DNA from 3 places in the Clostridium sp. CTA-17 genome. Region 3 is predicted to be linked to each of the others. Evidence: predicted binding sites of a transcription regulator. Region 3 holds the regulator's gene; each other region holds the start of a gene.
What was found. The regulator LexA, encoded in region 3, represses DNA repair genes until DNA is damaged. The targets are predictions, from matches to a motif close to CNAACANNTGTTNG.

Region 1: recA (recombinase RecA) is a predicted target of LexA. The motif match lies at 2,902-2,915, and genes of this name have one in related genera.
Region 2: dinB (DNA polymerase IV) is a predicted target of LexA. The motif match lies at 3,239-3,252, and genes of this name have one in related genera.

The regions. Positions count from the first base shown of each region.
Region 1 is NZ_BAAABF010000003.1:46,359-52,485, reverse strand. Features, by position in the region: gene ACYUCG_RS06745 (FtsK/SpoIIIE family DNA translocase) at 1-820, shown strand, start outside; gene rimO (30S ribosomal protein S12 methylthiotransferase RimO) at 889-2,226, shown strand; gene pgsA (CDP-diacylglycerol--glycerol-3-phosphate 3-phosphatidyltransferase) at 2,210-2,800, shown strand; gene recA (recombinase RecA) at 2,936-3,994, shown strand; gene rny (ribonuclease Y) at 4,341-5,876, shown strand; gene ACYUCG_RS06720 (stage V sporulation protein S) at 6,094-6,127, shown strand, end outside.
Region 2 is NZ_BAAABF010000002.1:65,755-71,881, reverse strand. Features, by position in the region: gene ACYUCG_RS04660 (DUF5317 domain-containing protein) at 1-47, opposite strand, end outside; gene ACYUCG_RS04655 (TVP38/TMEM64 family protein) at 206-760, opposite strand; gene ACYUCG_RS04650 (calcium/sodium antiporter) at 1,021-2,016, opposite strand; gene dinB (DNA polymerase IV) at 2,147-3,226, opposite strand; gene ACYUCG_RS04640 (peptidylprolyl isomerase) at 3,370-4,002, opposite strand; gene ACYUCG_RS04635 (DUF3785 family protein) at 4,179-4,583, opposite strand; gene ACYUCG_RS04630 (Cof-type HAD-IIB family hydrolase) at 4,701-5,531, opposite strand; gene ACYUCG_RS04625 (PspA/IM30 family protein) at 5,836-6,127, opposite strand, start outside.
Region 3 is NZ_BAAABF010000001.1:881,820-887,946, reverse strand. Features, by position in the region: gene ilvA (threonine ammonia-lyase) at 1-168, opposite strand, end outside; gene ACYUCG_RS03885 (DUF3892 domain-containing protein) at 296-514, shown strand; gene ACYUCG_RS03880 (tyrosine recombinase XerC) at 1,373-2,380, shown strand; gene ACYUCG_RS03875 (hypothetical protein) at 2,471-2,863, opposite strand; gene lexA (transcriptional repressor LexA) at 3,071-3,682, shown strand; gene ACYUCG_RS03865 (hypothetical protein) at 3,873-4,778, opposite strand; gene ACYUCG_RS03860 (methionine gamma-lyase family protein) at 5,038-6,127, opposite strand, start outside.

The sequences.
Region 1 (6,127 bases), on a different contig from region 3:
CCCAGTAGTTACAGATCCTAAGAAGGCTGCTGCGGCATTAAACTGGGCCGTAAATGAAATGACTAGAAGATATAAACTTTTTGCAGATAATGGAGTAAGAAATATAGAATCATATAATGCTTTATATAATAAAGGAGAAGTTCCAGAGAAGCTTCCTTATATAGTTATTATAGTAGATGAGCTTGCAGACCTTATGATGGCTTGTCCTCATGATGTAGAAGATTATATTTGTAGACTTGCTCAAATGGCTAGAGCCGCAGGTATGCATTTAGTAATAGCTACTCAAAGACCATCTGTAGATGTAATTACAGGGGTAATTAAGGCTAATATACCTTCTAGAATATCCTTTGCAGTTTCAAGCCAAATTGACTCTAGAACAATATTAGACTCAGCAGGAGCTGAAAAACTTTTAGGTAGGGGAGATATGTTATTCTACCCAGTTGGAGAGTCTAAGCCTCAGAGAGTTCAAGGTGCATTTATTTCAGAGGAAGAAGTTGAACATGTTGTATCATTTATAAAAGAGTCTCAAAAGGATGCTCAGTATGAAGAGGATATATTAGAGCATATAAATTCAGCAACTCTTGCTTCAGATGGAAATGGTGATGGGGATAGAGATGAACTTTTAGATGAAGCTATAGAAATCGTAGTTGAAAGTGGTCAAGCCTCAGCATCATATTTACAAAGAAGATTAAGAATAGGATTTAATAGAGCGGCAAGAATAATAGAAGAGCTAGAAGAATGTGGGGTTATTTCCAGAAGGGATGGAAGTAAACCAAGACAAGTACTTCTTAGTAAAGATGAATTAGAAAATATGAAATAAAAACTTGTTTAATTTAAAAAAGAGTTTTAAAATAAGAAATATATATTTAAACGTAGGAGGAAGTAGATTTGGCGAAATATAAGGTAGGAATGGTGAGTTTAGGTTGTGATAAAAATAGAGTTGACTCAGAAATCATGCTTGGTATGGTTCAGAATGAGTACGAACTTACTAATAATCCAAAGGAAGCTGACATAATAATAGTAAATACTTGCGGCTTTATAGAAAAGGCTAAACAAGAATCCATAAACACAATATTAGATATGGCAAAATATAAAACAAGTCACAACTGTAAGTTACTTATAGCTACAGGCTGCTTAACTCAAAGATATGGTGATGAATTATTAGAATTAATGCCTGAAATAGACATAATGTTAGGTGTTAATGATTATGCTAAAATAAATGAAGCCATAATGAACTTTATAAATGGAAATAATGAAAAAGTAAAAGCTACAAATTACAGTGATGTATCAATTAATGAAGGATTAAGATTGATAACAACTGATAAAGCTACTGCATACTTAAGGATTGCAGAAGGATGTGATAATTTCTGTACTTATTGTATTATTCCTAAAATCAGAGGTAAGTTTAGAAGTAGAGCTTTAGAAAGTATTGTAGAAGAAGCAAAAAAATTAGCTGAAAATGGAGTAAAAGAGTTAATATTAATAGCTCAAGACACTACTAATTATGGCATAGATATATATGGTGAAAAGAAACTTCACTTAGTTTTAAGAGAGTTAGCTAAGATCGAAGGAATAGAGTGGATAAGAGTTCTTTATTGTTATCCAGAGGCTATATATGATGAACTTATAAAAGAGATTTCAGCAAATGATAAGGTATGTAATTATCTTGACTTGCCTATACAACATATTAGCAATAATGTTTTAAAAAGAATGGGTAGAAAGACAACAAAAGAAGAGATAATAGGAAAAATTAATGAATTAAGAGAAAATGTTCCTAACATAGTTTTAAGAACTTCTTTAATAGTTGGTTTTCCAGGAGAATCTGAGGAAGATTTCAATGAACTAAAAGATTTTATAAAAACAATAAAGTTAGATAAAGTTGGAGTCTTTACTTATTCAAGAGAAGAGGGAACACCTGCCGCTATAATGGAAGATCAAATAGATGAAGAAGTTAAAAAAGCTAGAGAAGAAGAAATAATGTTACTTCAAAAGGAAGTATCAGAAGAAATTAATAAAAACAAAGTAGGTAGAGAATACGATGTTCTTATCGAAAAATTTAATGGAGAATATTATATAGGAAGAAGCTATGAGATGGCTCCAGATATAGATGGATGTATTTATGTGAAAGGAAATGGAGCTAAAAAGGACCAGTTCTGTAAAGTTAAAATTGAAAAGGCCCTAGAATATGATTTGGTAGGAGTTGTATGCAATGAATCTTGCAAATAAATTAACTTTAATTAGAATAATTTTAGTGCCCATATTCTTAGTATTTATAGCTTACCAGGACTTACCTTATGGGAGTGTAATAGCAACGCTTATATTCATAATAGCGTCTGTTACAGATCAACTAGATGGATATATTGCAAGATCAAGAAATCAAGTTACTAATTTTGGTAAGTTTATGGACCCTTTAGCAGATAAGTTGTTGGTTACGGCAGCACTTATATCTTTAGTTGAATTACAATTAGTTCCTGCATGGGCAGCTATTGTAATAATAGCTAGAGAATTTGCTGTCTCAGGTTTAAGAACCATAGCTGCATCAGAGGGGTTAGTTATAGCTGCTAGCTGGTGGGGAAAAATTAAGACTGTAATACAAATAATTGCAATAGTGCTTTTATTATTACAAGTAAATATAATTAATTCACCAGGAATTAAGGAGTTAGTTGCAGGAAGCAGCTTTTTAAGAAATTTCTTTATATATGTTCCTGATATATTCTTATATTTAGCTGTTGCAATAACAATAATTTCTGGAGTAGATTACTTTAGAAAAAATAAAAATGTTATAAATACTTATAAATAATGTTTTAAAAGTCAAAAAATAGTCAATTATTAAGACATGAGGTTCCTTTATGAACTTCATGTTGATGTTGACTTTTTTTTTGTATATATTATAATAATAGTAGAACTTATGTTCGGTTATTTAAGGAGGTTAAGTATGGCAAATATAGATAAAGATAAATTAAAAGCTATTGAGATGGCTATGGGTCAAATAGAGAAGCAATTTGGAAAGGGATCAGTAATGAAACTTGGAGAGCAAGGAGCTCCTCAAATGGATGCTGTTTCTACTGGATGCTTAGATCTTGATATAGCTTTAGGAATAGGTGGAGTACCAAGAGGAAGAATTATTGAGATATATGGACCAGAGAGTTCTGGTAAGACAACAGTGGCTTTACATGTAGTAGCAGAGGCACAAAAATTAGGTGGAGCAGCAGCGTATATAGATGCAGAGCATGCTTTAGATCCAGTTTATGCAAAAAGATTAGGTGTTAATATAGATGATTTAGTAGTTTCACAACCAGATACAGGAGAACAAGCTTTAGAAATAACAGAAGCTTTAGTTAGATCAGGAGCTATAGATGTTTTAGTTGTGGACTCAGTTGCGGCTTTAGTTCCAAGGGCAGAAATTGAAGGAGAAATGGGAGATTCTCACGTTGGTCTTCAAGCTAGATTAATGTCACAAGCTTTAAGAAAGTTAACAGGAACAATCAATAAATCAAACTGTGTAGTAATATTCATAAACCAATTAAGAGAAAAAGTTGGTATAATGTTTGGAAATCCAGAAACAACACCAGGTGGTAGAGCATTAAAATTCTATGCTTCAGTTAGAATGGATATAAGAAGAATTGATTCAATAAAACAAGGTGACGGAATAACTGGTAACAGAACAAGAGTTAAAATAGTTAAGAATAAGGTTGCTCCTCCATTTAAACAAGCTGAGTTTGATATAATGTACAATGAAGGTATATCAAAAGAAGGTAATATAGTAGACGTTGGAGTAAAAGAAAATATAGTACAAAAGAGTGGTGCTTGGTTCTCCTATGGAGATATAAGATTAGGCCAAGGTAGAGAAAATGCTAAACAATATTTAAAAGAAAATCCAGCAGTGGCTTTAGATATAGAAAATCAAATAAGAGAGAAATATTCTCTTCCTTTAGCTAAGGCTGTTGAATCAGTAAATGTAGAAGAAAATACAGAAGAATCTGTTGAAAGTTAATAAAAAAGATAAGGATTTCCTTATCTTTTTTTGTTATTCAATTAATTATTACTTGTTAAGAGATTAAAATTCAAAGTTTTATGAATATGTTAACATTAATAAAAGTTTAGAAGTTTTTATAAATGTAAAAAACCTATAAAAGCACACTATATCTGGTATAGAAAGAGAATAAATTTTATTTTATAGCATATAATATACGCAAGGGGTAATCTTGACATAAGTTTAAAATTACTATACAATAATAACAAATACTGGTTTATCATATTCAAAAAATTACAGTGAGAATAGTATGACACCTTTCTACGCGAAGTGTTTTTATAGAGAGAATAAGCGAGGAGGTGTTTATATGGTAGTAGGAATACTTATAGGAATAATAATATTAGGGGTAGTAGGGTTTATTCAATACACTCTTATACAAAAAGCTTCAAAAAATAGGGTGGAAAGCTTAGAAAAAGAAGCTAGTTTAACACTTGAGGAAGCTAAAAGAGAAGCTGAATCAACAAAGAAAGAAGCCATATTAGAAGCTAAAGAAGAGGTGCACAAACTAAGAGCAGATCTTGATAAAGAAACTCGTGACAGAAGAAATGAGATTCAAAGGTTTGAAAGAAGACTTATCCAAAGGGAAGAGTCATTAGATAAAAAAGGTGAAATGCTTGAAAAAAGAGAAGATAGCATAAACAAAAAATCTATAGAGATTCAAGAACTTGAAGAACGTGTACAAAATTTATACGGTGAACAAAGAGCTGAACTTGAGAGAATTTCAAATCTTTCAAGTGAAGACGCAAGAACATTATTATTAGATGAAGTAAGAAGAGAAATAAAACATGAATCAGCTATGCTGATCAAAGAACTTGAGACTAAGGCCAAAGAAGAAGCTGATAAAAAATCAAGAGAAATAATTACTACTGCTATTCAAAGATGTGCAGCAGATCATGTTTCTGAAACTACAGTACATGTTGTTGCCCTACCTAATGACGAAATGAAAGGAAGAATCATTGGTAGAGAAGGTAGAAATATAAGAACTTTAGAAACATTAACAGGAGTTGACTTAATAATAGATGATACTCCAGAGGCTGTTATTCTTTCAAGCTTCGATCCAATAAGAAGAGAAGTTGCTAGAATAGCTTTAGAAAAATTAATTGTAGATGGAAGAATTCATCCAGCTAGAATTGAAGAAATGGTAGAAAGAGCTATTAAAGATGTAGAAAATGACATTAAGGAAGAGGGAGAACAAGCAACTTTCGAAACTGGTGTTCATGGATTACATCCAGAAATAATTAAGCTTCTAGGAAGACTAAAGTACAGAACAAGTTATGGTCAAAATGTTTTAAAACATTCAATAGAGGTTTCATATTTAGCGGGATTAATGGCATCTGAATTAGGTTTAGATGTAAATCTAGCTAGAAGAGCAGGTCTTTTACATGATATAGGTAAAGGCGTTGACCAAGAATATGAGGGTCCTCATGCTGTTATAGGTGGAGAACTTGCAAAGAAATATCATGAGTCACCAGCTGTGGTAAATGCTATAGCAGCCCATCATGGTGATACAGAAATGCAAACTCTTGAAGCAGTACTTGTTCAAGCAGCAGATGCTATATCAGCAGCTAGACCTGGTGCAAGAAGAGAAACTTTAGAAGCTTATATTAAGAGATTAGAAAAATTAGAAGAAATAGCTACTTCATATGAAGGTGTAGAAAAGTCATATGCCATTCAAGCTGGAAGAGAAATTAGAATTATGGTTAAACCAGATCAAGTTGACGATGCAGGGGCAATTGAGATGGCGAGAAATATTGTTAAGAAAATAGAAGAACAATTAGAGTATCCAGGTCAAATCAAGATAAATGTAATAAGAGAAACCCGTGCAGTTGACTATGCTAAATAAATGAATATGTAAAATACATTTTGGTTACAAAATGTATTTTTTTAATTAACTCTACTGAATCATTTCAGTAGAGTTTTCTTATTAATTAAAATAAAATTTAAAATATTTTATCTATTTAAGAAGGAATTAGAGAGTTTATATAGAATATTATTAGGTAAAGGAAAACGTTAACTATTAAATGTAAACGTATCCTAAAAAGGTCTAGGAGGTTTATATAATGGAAGTATTAAAGGTATCAACTAAATCAAATC
Region 2 (6,127 bases), on a different contig from region 3:
CCTTTTATTTTTGCAATTATTAATGCTATAATTACTGCTTCGATCATTATGTTGCTCCTTTAATACATTGTAAAGCTTTAACAAATTATTAAGACTCTTTCCATTTAAATTAAATCATATAATTCATATTAAATCAACAATAAAAACCTATTTTTTACAAAAAAAATTCCATTTTTTTATTTTTTAATACTAAATCCATCATAATTTAACCTCTATTTCCTCTTATTCTTTTTACTGTTAAAAACAATAAAATTAAACTAAAAATCCCTATAACTAGCTTTATATTTTTTTGATAAGCTAATATCACCCCGTAACTTGCTAAAACTTCTAATAAAATAGAAGGAATTTTACCTAAAAAAGTAGCTATTATAAATATTAAACTATTAACTTTACTCATGGCAGCAGCTAAGGTTACTAAACCTGATGGAATAAATGGAATTAATCTTCCTTCAAAAATTAAAATCCCAACACTTCTCCCTTCACTCTTTACAATTTTATCTATTAATTCATATTTTCCTTCAATATTCCCTGCAAATCTCTTTATACCTTTTCTATATACTTTAAAGCTTATCCATCCTCCTATAACTTCACCTAATAAAGAAATTAAGAATCCATTTATAGGACCGAAGAATACTATATTGGCTCCTGTAACAAATACAGATGGAACTATACCTAGCAATGCTATAATTACACTTATAAATAAACTTATAAATATAGCTAATTCACTATACTGATTAAAAATATTTATTAAACTATTTATCTTTTTCTCCTCCTTCGCTTACATATTAACACTGTTAATTCTCATTTTAAGTATATCTTCCAAACTACCAAAGTTTCAATATATTTTACCTAATAGTAATATTCTTTCTCTCTATTTAACAGAATTTTATCTTTACTTATCTATTTAATTAATAAACTACTTTTAAATTTCTTAACTACAATATTCAAATTAAAATTCTATAATTATACACTAAATTTCACATAAAAATAACTGTCTTAATTTAAGACAGTTATAAAAAATTAATTTCTCATTATTATATATACGGTATATCCAATATAAAGAACTAAAAGAAATAATCCTTCATATCTAGTAAGCACTTTTTCCTTTTTCTTATTTAAGAAAATTAAAGCACCTATTATTAAAGTAACAACTATAAGGAATATTAAATCTACTGATAAGCTTGCAGCTATTGTTATAGGACTTATTAAGGATGATAAACCTAATATTAATAATATGTTAAAGGTATTAGATCCTAATATATTTCCAAGAGCTATGTCATTTTCACCCTTTTTAGCCGCCACTAAAGAAGTAACAAGTTCTGGAAGAGAAGTACCTATTGCCACAATTGTAAGTCCAACTAATTTCTCACTCAGTCCTAAACCTAAGGCGATTGCAGAGGCTGAATCGACAACTATTTTTCCACCTAATATTATTCCTATAACTCCAACTATTGATAAGAGAATATTTTTGCCTGTGCTATTAGGTGACTTTATGTTTTTCTCTTCAAAATCTTCAAATTCTGCAGTTACTGCTACTTCATCTTCTTTTTTATTACTTCTCTTAACTGTATATATTAAATATATTATATATGCTATGCACATTAAGACTAATATTCCTCCATCTATTCTAGATAAAGAATTTTTACTTCCTATTAGTCCAGTAAAAGTAAAAACATACAAAACAAAAGTTGCAAGTAAATTTACTATAAAATCATTTTTTATTATGTGCTTCTTTATGACTAAAGGAGCTACAATGGCTGTACATCCTAAAGCTGCTAAAAGGTTAAATAAATTTGACCCTAAAACATTTCCCATGGTAATATCATTGCTACCTTTTAATGCAGCTGATATACTTACTGCAAGCTCTGGCGCACTAGTTCCTAAGGATACAATAGTAAGTCCAATTATAACTGCTGGAACTCCTAGCTTTTTAGCTATTCCTGAAGCCCCATCCACAAAAAGGTCTGCTCCTTTAATAAGTAAAAGAAACCCGATTATTAGAAATATATAGTTCATTAATTCCTCTCCATTTCAAATCACTTTATTAAATATAGATATTTTTTTATAAATTATAAGTATTATTATACTATTTATTTAAATAATTTCTATATTATCGAAATTTGTTTTCATCTAGTTAATAATTTGTCTAAACATCAAAACTTAACTGCTCACTTTCTTCTACTATTATATTTTCTTCTAAAGATGATATTGTTATTCCTAATAATCTGACCTTTTTATCTTTAAAATCCACTACTTTTATAAGATCTTTTACGCATTCCATTATTTCTTTCTTTTCTTTTAAAAAGTATTCTAAAGTAATACTTCTTGTTATATGTTTAAAATTATTGAACTTCACCTTTAAGGTTACAGTCTTTCCCTTCTTATTCAATAAATCTAAGCTCTCATTGACTCTTTCTGCTATTTCTTCTAAAATCTCTATCATTTCGTCTATATCTTCTATGTCTTCTCTTAAAGTAATTTCCTTTCCTATAGACTTTCTAATCCTGTATGGATTTACTGGCCTATTATCTATCCCCCTAGCAAACTCGTATAATATCTTGCCCCTTTCACTAAAAATATCTATAAGTTCTTCTTCAGAAAATTTAAGTAAATCCTCCCCCTTAAATACCCCTATATTATTTAACTTATTTTTAGTTACTCTTCCAACGCCAAAAAATTTTCCTATAGGTATATTTCTTATAAAATCCTTTGAATTCTCCTCTGTTATTACTGTTATACCATCTGGTTTTCTAAAATCTGATGCCATCTTTGCTAAAAATTTATTAAAAGAAACTCCTGCTGAAGCAGTAAGACCTAGTTCTTCAAATATTCTCGCCTTTATTTCAAGGGCCATTAAGGTTGCAGATCCTTTGCACCTTTTGCTTTTACTTACGTCAACAAAAGCCTCATCCAAGGATAATGGCTCTACAAGGTTAGAGTATTCATTTAATATATTCATAACCTGTCTAGAAACTTTTTTATAAACCTCCATTCTAGGTCTTATAAAAATAGCTTTCGGACATAATTTATATGCAGTTAAAGAGGGCATAGCTGAATGTATTCCGTATTTTCTTGCTTCATAAGAGCAAGTGGCAACTACTCCTCTTCTATTTGGATCGCCTCCAACAATCAATGGCTTTCCTTTATACTTAGGATTATCTCTCTGTTCAATGGATGCATAAAAAGCGTCCATATCTATATGAATTATCTTTCTATTCTCTTCCATAAAGCCTCCATGCAAACATATGTTCATTTCAATTTTACACTAAGACTTTTTAAATTCCAATATTATAAAAGATAAGTTTTAAATTATAAAATCATTTAAAACTTATCTTAAAAAAATATATTAATTAATAAATTAAAATTCCTTTATTTAACCTTTTCAGGCTCCTTATACTCTATTCCCTTTGTATCTACCTTAATTGATTCTATAACAACATCCTCAACCGGTTTATCATTTGCTCCTACTGAAATCTTTTCTATTTCATGAACAACGTCTAATCCCTTAGTAACTTTTCCAAAGGCTGCATATTGCCCATCTAAATGTGGTGCTTCTTTTGTAACAATAAAGAATTGACTTCCTGCACTATCTGGATCTTGAGATCTTGCCATTGATAATATTCCCTCTTCATGCTTAATATCATTTTCTACTCCATTAGAAGAAAATTCTCCTTTTATTGAATATCCTGGTCCACCTGTACCTGTTCCCTTTGGATCTCCACCTTGAAGCACAAATCCTTTAACTATTCTATGAATAGTTAAGCCATCATAAAATCCACTATTAGCTAAGCTTATAAAATTATCAACGGTGTTTGGAGCTTTGTTTGGATATAACTCTGCCTCTATAGTTCCAAAATTCTTAACCTCAATAGTAGCCACTGGTAATTTATCTTCTGGTATATTTTCCTTTGCCTTTTTACCTGTTCCTCCACATCCTACAAGAAGTAAAGATACCATTGTAACTCCTATTGCTATTTTACTAACTTTCTTTAATAAACTCATTTTTATTCCCCTTTCTTAGAATTTATTACTAATATGTTTTAAATTATATCATCTAAACCATTTAAATTTATGTCATATAAGCTATTAATTTGTTTCTATATAATTAAATTTTCCAAAAGTAAAAAAGGTATGTATTCTTTTTTATATTATAAGAATACATACCAAAAACTTTTTTATTATACCTCAAGTTCTTCAACTTCAACTGCGAAGTTCCCACAATTTTTACAAACATTTATATTAACTAAGTAGCTCTTGTCTACTTTTTTATCTCTTAATAATTTATTGTAAGTAAGACCTTCATAAGATTTTTCTATATTGCTTATTACAAACTTTCCATTCTTAGAATAAATAAACATATTAAACTCTAAAAATGGGAAGCTCTTCTTTTTTTCCTCTAATCCAAATTTACATTCTTCACATGGACCATCATAATAGGCTTTTCCAAAGCTAACACCCTCACTACTATTTAATATTTCAAAAAGCTTATCTATATCAAAACCTTCAACATCTTCATTAAAGAAATAAAGCAATTTATCCTCTGATAAAGTATATTCTTTTTCATCAAAAGTGAAACTAAACATTTAATCATTCCTTTCTATGAACAATTCACATTTTATTATTATCTCTAAACATATTTAATAACTTTAAAGACAATATGTCAAACTAAATTTCTTTTTTTATTAAACCCTTTATTTCTATTACTTCAATATAAACTTCTCTATAGCCTTAGCAACACCATCATTTTCATTTGTATCTGTTATATAATCTCCATATTCCTTAATAAAGTCTGGTGCATTTCCCATTACTACAGATAATCCTGCCTCTTCTAGCATAGATACATCATTTCCACTATCACCAATACATATTACTTCTTCTAAGCTTATTCCTAACTTATCTGCAAGGGCTTTAACTGCACTTCCCTTTGAAGTTCCTTTTTTCATGATCTCTATACATCCACCCCAAGAAGCATAAACTAAATCTACTCCTTCTAAAGCTTCAAATTCATCCTTTGCTTCTTCTATATTAGGGCCCTCTTCTTTTTTTATTATTATGAACTTTAATATATCTTCTTCATGTTCATCATAAGCATCTCTTAAGTCATCATATTTATAAAATTTTATTTTTTCTTCCTCATCTACCCAGCTATTCATAAGCCTATGACTATCATCCTCTGGAATATCTGTATCTGCTATTAGTCCATCTGTAGAGTCTACATAAGCTAAAAACTTATATTTATTTATAATATCACATATTTTAAAGTAAGTTTCCCTGTCTAGTATAGATTTAAATATTACCTCATCAGTATTTTTATCCTTTATATATGAACCATTTGAACAGATTAATGGAGCATTTACTCCTATTATATTCCCATATATTCTAGCTGACGGAAAAACCCTTCCTGTTGATATGGCAATATGTACTCCTTTTTCAATGGCTTTCTTTAAAGCCTCTTTATTTCTTTCACTAACTTTGTGATGAGAATCTAAAAGCGTACCATCCATATCTATACAAACTAATTTATAATTCATTTAATTCTCCCCTTTCTAAATTAAATTTTATATAGACTTTCTTTTTTAATCAAGATTTAGTATTTTAATATATAGCCCTTAAATAAAAGTAGCTATATTGTAACTTAAAATTCTAGGTAATTATAAATCCTATATAATATTTTTCTAAAAACTTATAAAATTCTCTTCTTAAATAAAAAACTTATAAATATCTTCTGAGAATCTCTGAATTCCACTAAAAATTTAAGTTCATTCAAATATTCTCTTCCCAATATTTATAAGTTTTATTTACGAGCTATTTTAGTATAACCCTTTAAAATTCATATTATTTATTTTTATATTTCTCTAATTCTAAATCTACCTCTGAATCTGAAGTTTTAGTTTCTTGTGTATTTTGAGTTCTATATTTATTTAATTCATCATCTAAACTTAATTCTTCTAATTTAGCAAATTCATCATCTAAGCTTTCGCCTTTTAATTCTTCTAATCCAGCAGCATAACTCTCTTTTCTTGAAATACTTCTTTCTATATCATCAATATTAATTGAGTTGCTCTTACTTTGAACATTTGCAATAACTTCATTTATTTGTTTTGAAGCTTCAGCATTATTTAATCTA
Region 3 (6,127 bases):
ATTTAATGCACCTCTTATTTTGTAAGCGCCTGTTAATTGTAAGTTTTCACATTTCATATACACTTGGTTTCCAGATTTCTTTGAAAATACCTCACTGTATATTAAAGGTGTTTTTATAACTACATCTTCTATATTTTTTTTTGCTTTAATAATTTTTTCTAAATACAAAATAATCACCTCTCATCCCTCATTATGTAAACCTTTTATAACTTAATTATAACAAATAAAAATGATTTTTTACAGGGAATATTTTTTAAAAAAGTATGCAAAATAATAGTAAAGGAAGGTGATAATTATGTCAGATTCTATAGTTAAAGTAAAAAAGAATAGTAATGGAGAAATTACAGATTATGTTTTAAGTAATGGGAAGACTGTTTCTAAAGCTGAAGGTGTAAAACTTGCAGAAGAGGGAATGATTGATGGAGTAATAATTTCTCATTCAAAGAAAGGGGAAGCTTATTTAAGAAGTATTCCTGATGGGAAAGAAAGTAACAACTTAGATGAATTATCATAATTAAAAGTTGGAGATATTTAGATTATAATGAAGATAGCTAAATTTAAGCTATCTTCATTATTTTTGCATTTTAATATCTAAATGCGATATTAGAATAGGGTCTTTAATTTATATAGGTAATTAAATTAGTAAGTATAAATTATATTATTTTATTTATAATGTATATTTACTGTGGTTTTGGTTATACTTAAGGTATATTAAATATTTATTATAAACCTATAATTAATTGTATTACTTTTATATGTAATACTTAAAGTATTACAATTAATTATTTTAGCAAAATGTTTTTAGAGTATTTTTATCGGAAGTTACTCTTGATAAAAATAAAAAGTTTTTGAGTTAAGCAAGCCTAAAAACGATCTAATTTTGAGATTGTTTTAAAATACACATATGAATTTCTAAAATATCCCCATTTTACAACTTCGCTAAATATACATTTAGCGAAGTTGTTGTGTTTTTTGATAAAATATGCTACAATATAGTCATATCAAGGCTTTGAAAGGATTTTAGACTATGAATAATGAAGCGAATCAATTCGAAAATTTTAAATACTCACAAGAAATCAAAAAATTACTGAATATAAATTTAAGTAATGATGACTTAAATAATCTTGATCACATATATAACTATTACGATTCTCAAAATATCCAGCGTGACTATGAAGATTTAATTGAAGATATTTATATTTTTATTTTTAAAAGAAAGCTTAGTATTACAGATTTATCAGAGATCTATAAAGTTAATCAAAGAATAATTAAACGATGGTTAAAAGAACTTGGAATGGACAAGCTTTTGGAAGTAGAAAAAGGTGGCGATTCTGTTGAAAAATCAAATTTTAAAAACAGCAAACAAGATGAATTGCTCGAAAAGAATAAATTAAAATTTGATTTTTTAGAGAAATCGAAGCACCCCAAAAGAGTTATTGAATTCTTAAACTACTTAGAAAATGTAAAAGGAAAATCTCTAAACACCGTAAAAGGATATTCAGTTGATTTAGGATTATTTTTTAAATTTTTAAAAGTTTATAAAGGTCTAGAAAATAATATTGGATTAGAAAAAATTGAAGAAGTTGAAATTTCTGATTTAGGTGATAATTTTATAAAGGATATAACACTATCTGATATATATGCATTTTTAGCTTTTTTAGAAAAAGTTAGAAACAATAGTGCTTATGCCAGAGCTAGAAAAGTTGCTACTTTAAAATCTTTCTTTAAGTTTTTAAATTCTAAAATAAAACTAATAGATGAAAACCCTACAGTAGAATTAGAATCTCCAAAGATAAATAAAAGACACCCAGTTTATTTAACCTTAGATCAAAGTATAACTGTTTTAAACTCTATGGATAAAGAAAATAAAAATTATTATAGAGATTATTGTATACTAACTTTATTTTTAAACTGCGGAATGAGATTATCTGAACTTTGTAATATTGAAATAGAAAAAATCAAAGGAGATACCTTAACTATTATAGGTAAAGGAAATAAAGAAAGAACTGTTTATTTAAATGAAGCTTCAATTGCAGCTATAGAAAACTATTTGAAAAATAGAAATGATTCAAAAGCTACTGAAGAAGCTAAAAAATACTTATTTTTATCAAGTAAATATAGGCCTATAAACAAAAGAAGTGTTGAGATTTTAGTGAAAAAACATATAGAAAATGCAGGATTTAAAGATCAAAAATATACACCACACAAACTTAGACATACAGCTGCTACACTTATGTATAAGTATGGTAATGTAGATATAAGAAGCTTACAAAATATATTAGGCCACGAAAATATTTCAACAACCCAAATATATACCCATGTAGATGATGAAACTTTAAGAGAAGCAGTTAAAACTAATCCTTTAGCAAATATAAAATAGCACCACTTCTTGATTTTATGTAAAAAATACGAGGGTAGAACATATGTTCTACCCTCGTATTTTTAGCACTTTTATATAAGAAACACTCTTCTACTTTTCTTTTATTTTAAGTTTTCTAACCCCTGGAAATACTTCTTCTGTCATTTCTTCCATAGTTAAATCATCATTTAAATCTATATCTTCAAGATATTCAATATGATCAAAAGCATCCTCATATTCATCTTGCTTAGCTAAATACTCTTCCCAAGTTTCTGTTGTAAGCTCTTCTTCTAAATCATCTTCCATTTCTTCTTGTTCTTCTTCAGCAAGTTTTTTAAGAGTTTCTTCTATTTTCTTGTTTTCTTCAACTTCTTTTGCTATGTCAGCTATTCTTATGGCTTTTGTATCTATTCCTTGCATCTCTAGACAATCACCGCAATTATCGCAAATCTTCCCATTATACACATCACAATAATCATCATTGTTAAATACTTTTTTATCCATAAAGTCACCTCTTACTTAAAAATCATCTTTTCATTATAACAAATATACTCTTTTTTATCAAATAAAAAGTTATTTTCCCATAAAAAATAATACAAAAATCATCTTATTTTAAGTGTTTTTATGAAAGTTACGGTATGAGAACATAAGTTTGCTATACTCTCCTTACTGTGGTATAATATTACCAAAGAATCGTGAGGTGCAATTACTATGATTATTAAGGAAAATTCAGATAAACAAACTCAAATATATAACTTTTTAATTGAATTTACAAAATCAAAGGGGTATCCACCTTCAGTTAGAGAGATATGTCAAGCAGTTAGCTTGAAATCAACTTCAACTGTTCATGGACATTTAAAGAGATTAGAGAAAAAAGGATTAATATATAGAGATCCAACTAAGCCAAGAGCTTTAGAAATAGTAGAATTATCTAATGAAGAAAAGGAATTAATAGATATTCCTATAGTAGGTAAAGTTACTGCTGGTATGCCTATTTTAGCTACAGAGAACATAGAAGATATGTTTCAAATACCTATAAACTACGTTAAGCACAATAATGATTTATTTATTTTAAAAGTTACTGGAGACAGTATGATAGAAGCCGGAATCTTAGATGGAGATTTAGCAATAATAGAACAGAAAAACGTAGCAACAAATGGTGATATTGTAGTAGCACTAATAGAAAATGAAGCTACCATAAAAAGATTTTTTAAGGAAAATGGATTTATAAGACTACAACCAGAAAACAAAAACTATGAACCTATAATAGTTGAAGATTGCTCTATTTTAGGTAAATTAGTAGGAATTTATAGAGCTTATTAAGAAAAAATGCTAGGAAATTTGTAACGCATAAAATTCCCTAGCATTTTTCTTATTTAACAATATAAAAACTTATTATATTGTTATTATTTTCTTATTATTTACTAAATATTCAACTATATAATCTATACAGAATATTAAATTACACAAATTATCTAAATTGAGTTATTAATTCAATTCACAAATCAATTAATTATGAATTCAACTTACTCTCTAAAACTTCTTTTTCATATTTTAAAGTTTTTATATCTAATTCTAAGGTTCTTTTCTCCAATTCCAACCTACTTTCAAAATCCTTTCTAAGCTTCTCAGACTCTTTTTCTGCCATTTTAGAGTATTTAGTCTCTAATAACTCTAACTCCTTCTTATGATCCTTTCTCATAGCTTCTACAAGCTTTTTATATGATTCTACCTCTTCCTTATAAGACTTCTCTTTTTCTTCATAGAAATTTAACTTTTCTTTAAGAGATTCTTTTTCTAATTCTAGAGATTTTATATGAGATTCTCTTTCTTTTAAAGAAGCTCTATCCTCTTCTCTCTTATTTCGTAACTCTTCATTTTCACCTTTTAAAGATTCTAAAGATTTTAAAGAGGCTATTTCTTCTTTATTTTTTTCTATTAAATCATAGTTTCTGGATACTAATTGAGATAAAGTACTTTTATCTTTTTCTAAAGTTTTTATATTTTCTTTAAGCTCTTCTATTTCCTTTGTTTTAGCTTTATTATCCTCTTTTAAAGTCTTATCTCTCTCTATAAGTTCCTCTTCTCTTCTTTGAAGCCTCTCTATGGTCACATCCTTTATAGAAAGCTTCTTAACAAACTCCTCTTCTGCTCTTTTTCCTGCATCCTCACTCATTTGAAGAGAAGTTAAGAAAAGTTGGTTTATTTTGTTTAAATAATCCTGAAAAGACTCTATTTCTAACTTCCTCTCTATTAATGTTGATTTAGAATTCTCTAATTCATACAGTGATATTAATGCATCTAAACATTGTCCTTGATTTCCAAACTCATCAGATGCTATTTTTTTAAATTTATCAAAAGTTTCTTCAGTTACTCTAAAGCTTTTTACTTTTAATTCTTTGTTTCTGCTCTCTTCCAAAGCACTCTCCTGCCTTTCTTTGTAATACGATATGTAATATATGAAACGTAATACGTAATATTAAATTATTAGCTATTTTTAATTATATATTATAAAAAAGATTTATTCCATAAAAAGAATATAAAAAATAGGCTTTTATCAAAATAAATTTCAATAAGATTTAAAGTAAATAATTTTGAAGAAATATCTTTGTAAATCTTATTATTTTTTGATAAAAGCCTATGTTAATTTTTGTATTTACTAATTTAAATTAGACATATTATTTAAAAATGTTATTTAGAGCTATTAATACACCTATTTTAGCATGGTCAAAAGTTAATCCACCTTGTAAATAAGCTATATATGGCTCTCTTATAGGTGCATCTGCTGAAAGCTCTATAGAAGAACCTTGAATAAAGGCACCAGCAGCCATAATAACCTCATCTGAATATCCTGGCATAGCCCATGGTTCACATTCAACAAAAGAATCTATTGGTGAAGCATATTGAACACCCTTACAGAATTTTATAAGTTTTTCTTTATCGTTGAATTTTATAGCCTGAATTATGTCACTTCTCTTATCATTATATTTAGGAAGAACTTCAAATCCAGCAAGCTCCATTATTCTAGCACAGAATATTGCTCCTTTTAAGGCTTCTACAGCAACATGAGGAGCTAAGAATAATCCTTGGTAGAAATCTTTCATTACCCCAAATGTGCATCCACATTCTGCTCCTATACCAGGTACAGTAAGTCTATAAGATGCTTGCTCTACATATTTTTCTTTTCCTACTATGTATCCACCAGTTGGAGCTATTCCTCCACCTATATTTTTAATTAATGATCCTGCTATTAAATCAGCACCAACATCTGTAGGTTCTATTATGTCTATAAATTCTCCATAGCAGTTATCAACAAATACTATTAAGTCTTCTCTTAATTCTTTAATAGCTTTAATAGCTTCTCCTAATTCTTTAACTTGGAAAGCATTTCTCCAACCGTATCCAGTTGATCTTTGCATATGTATTAGCTTTATTGATTCATCTTCTTTAATCATTTCTAAAGCTTTTTCTATGTTAATCTTTCCATCTACAAGATCTACTTGCTTATAATTAACACCGTACTCTTTTAATGAACCTATATTTTCTTCTCCACTTATACCAATTACACTATGTAGAGTGTCATAAGGACTACCAGTAACAGCTAATATAGTATCTCCAGGTCTTAAGTTTCCAAATAAAGCTGTTCCTAAAGCATGAGTTCCATTAACAAAATGTGGTCTAACTAAAGCTTTTTCAGCATTAAAGATTCTAGCATAAACTAAATCTAAAGTGTCTCTTCCAATATCACCATAACCATATCCTGTTGAA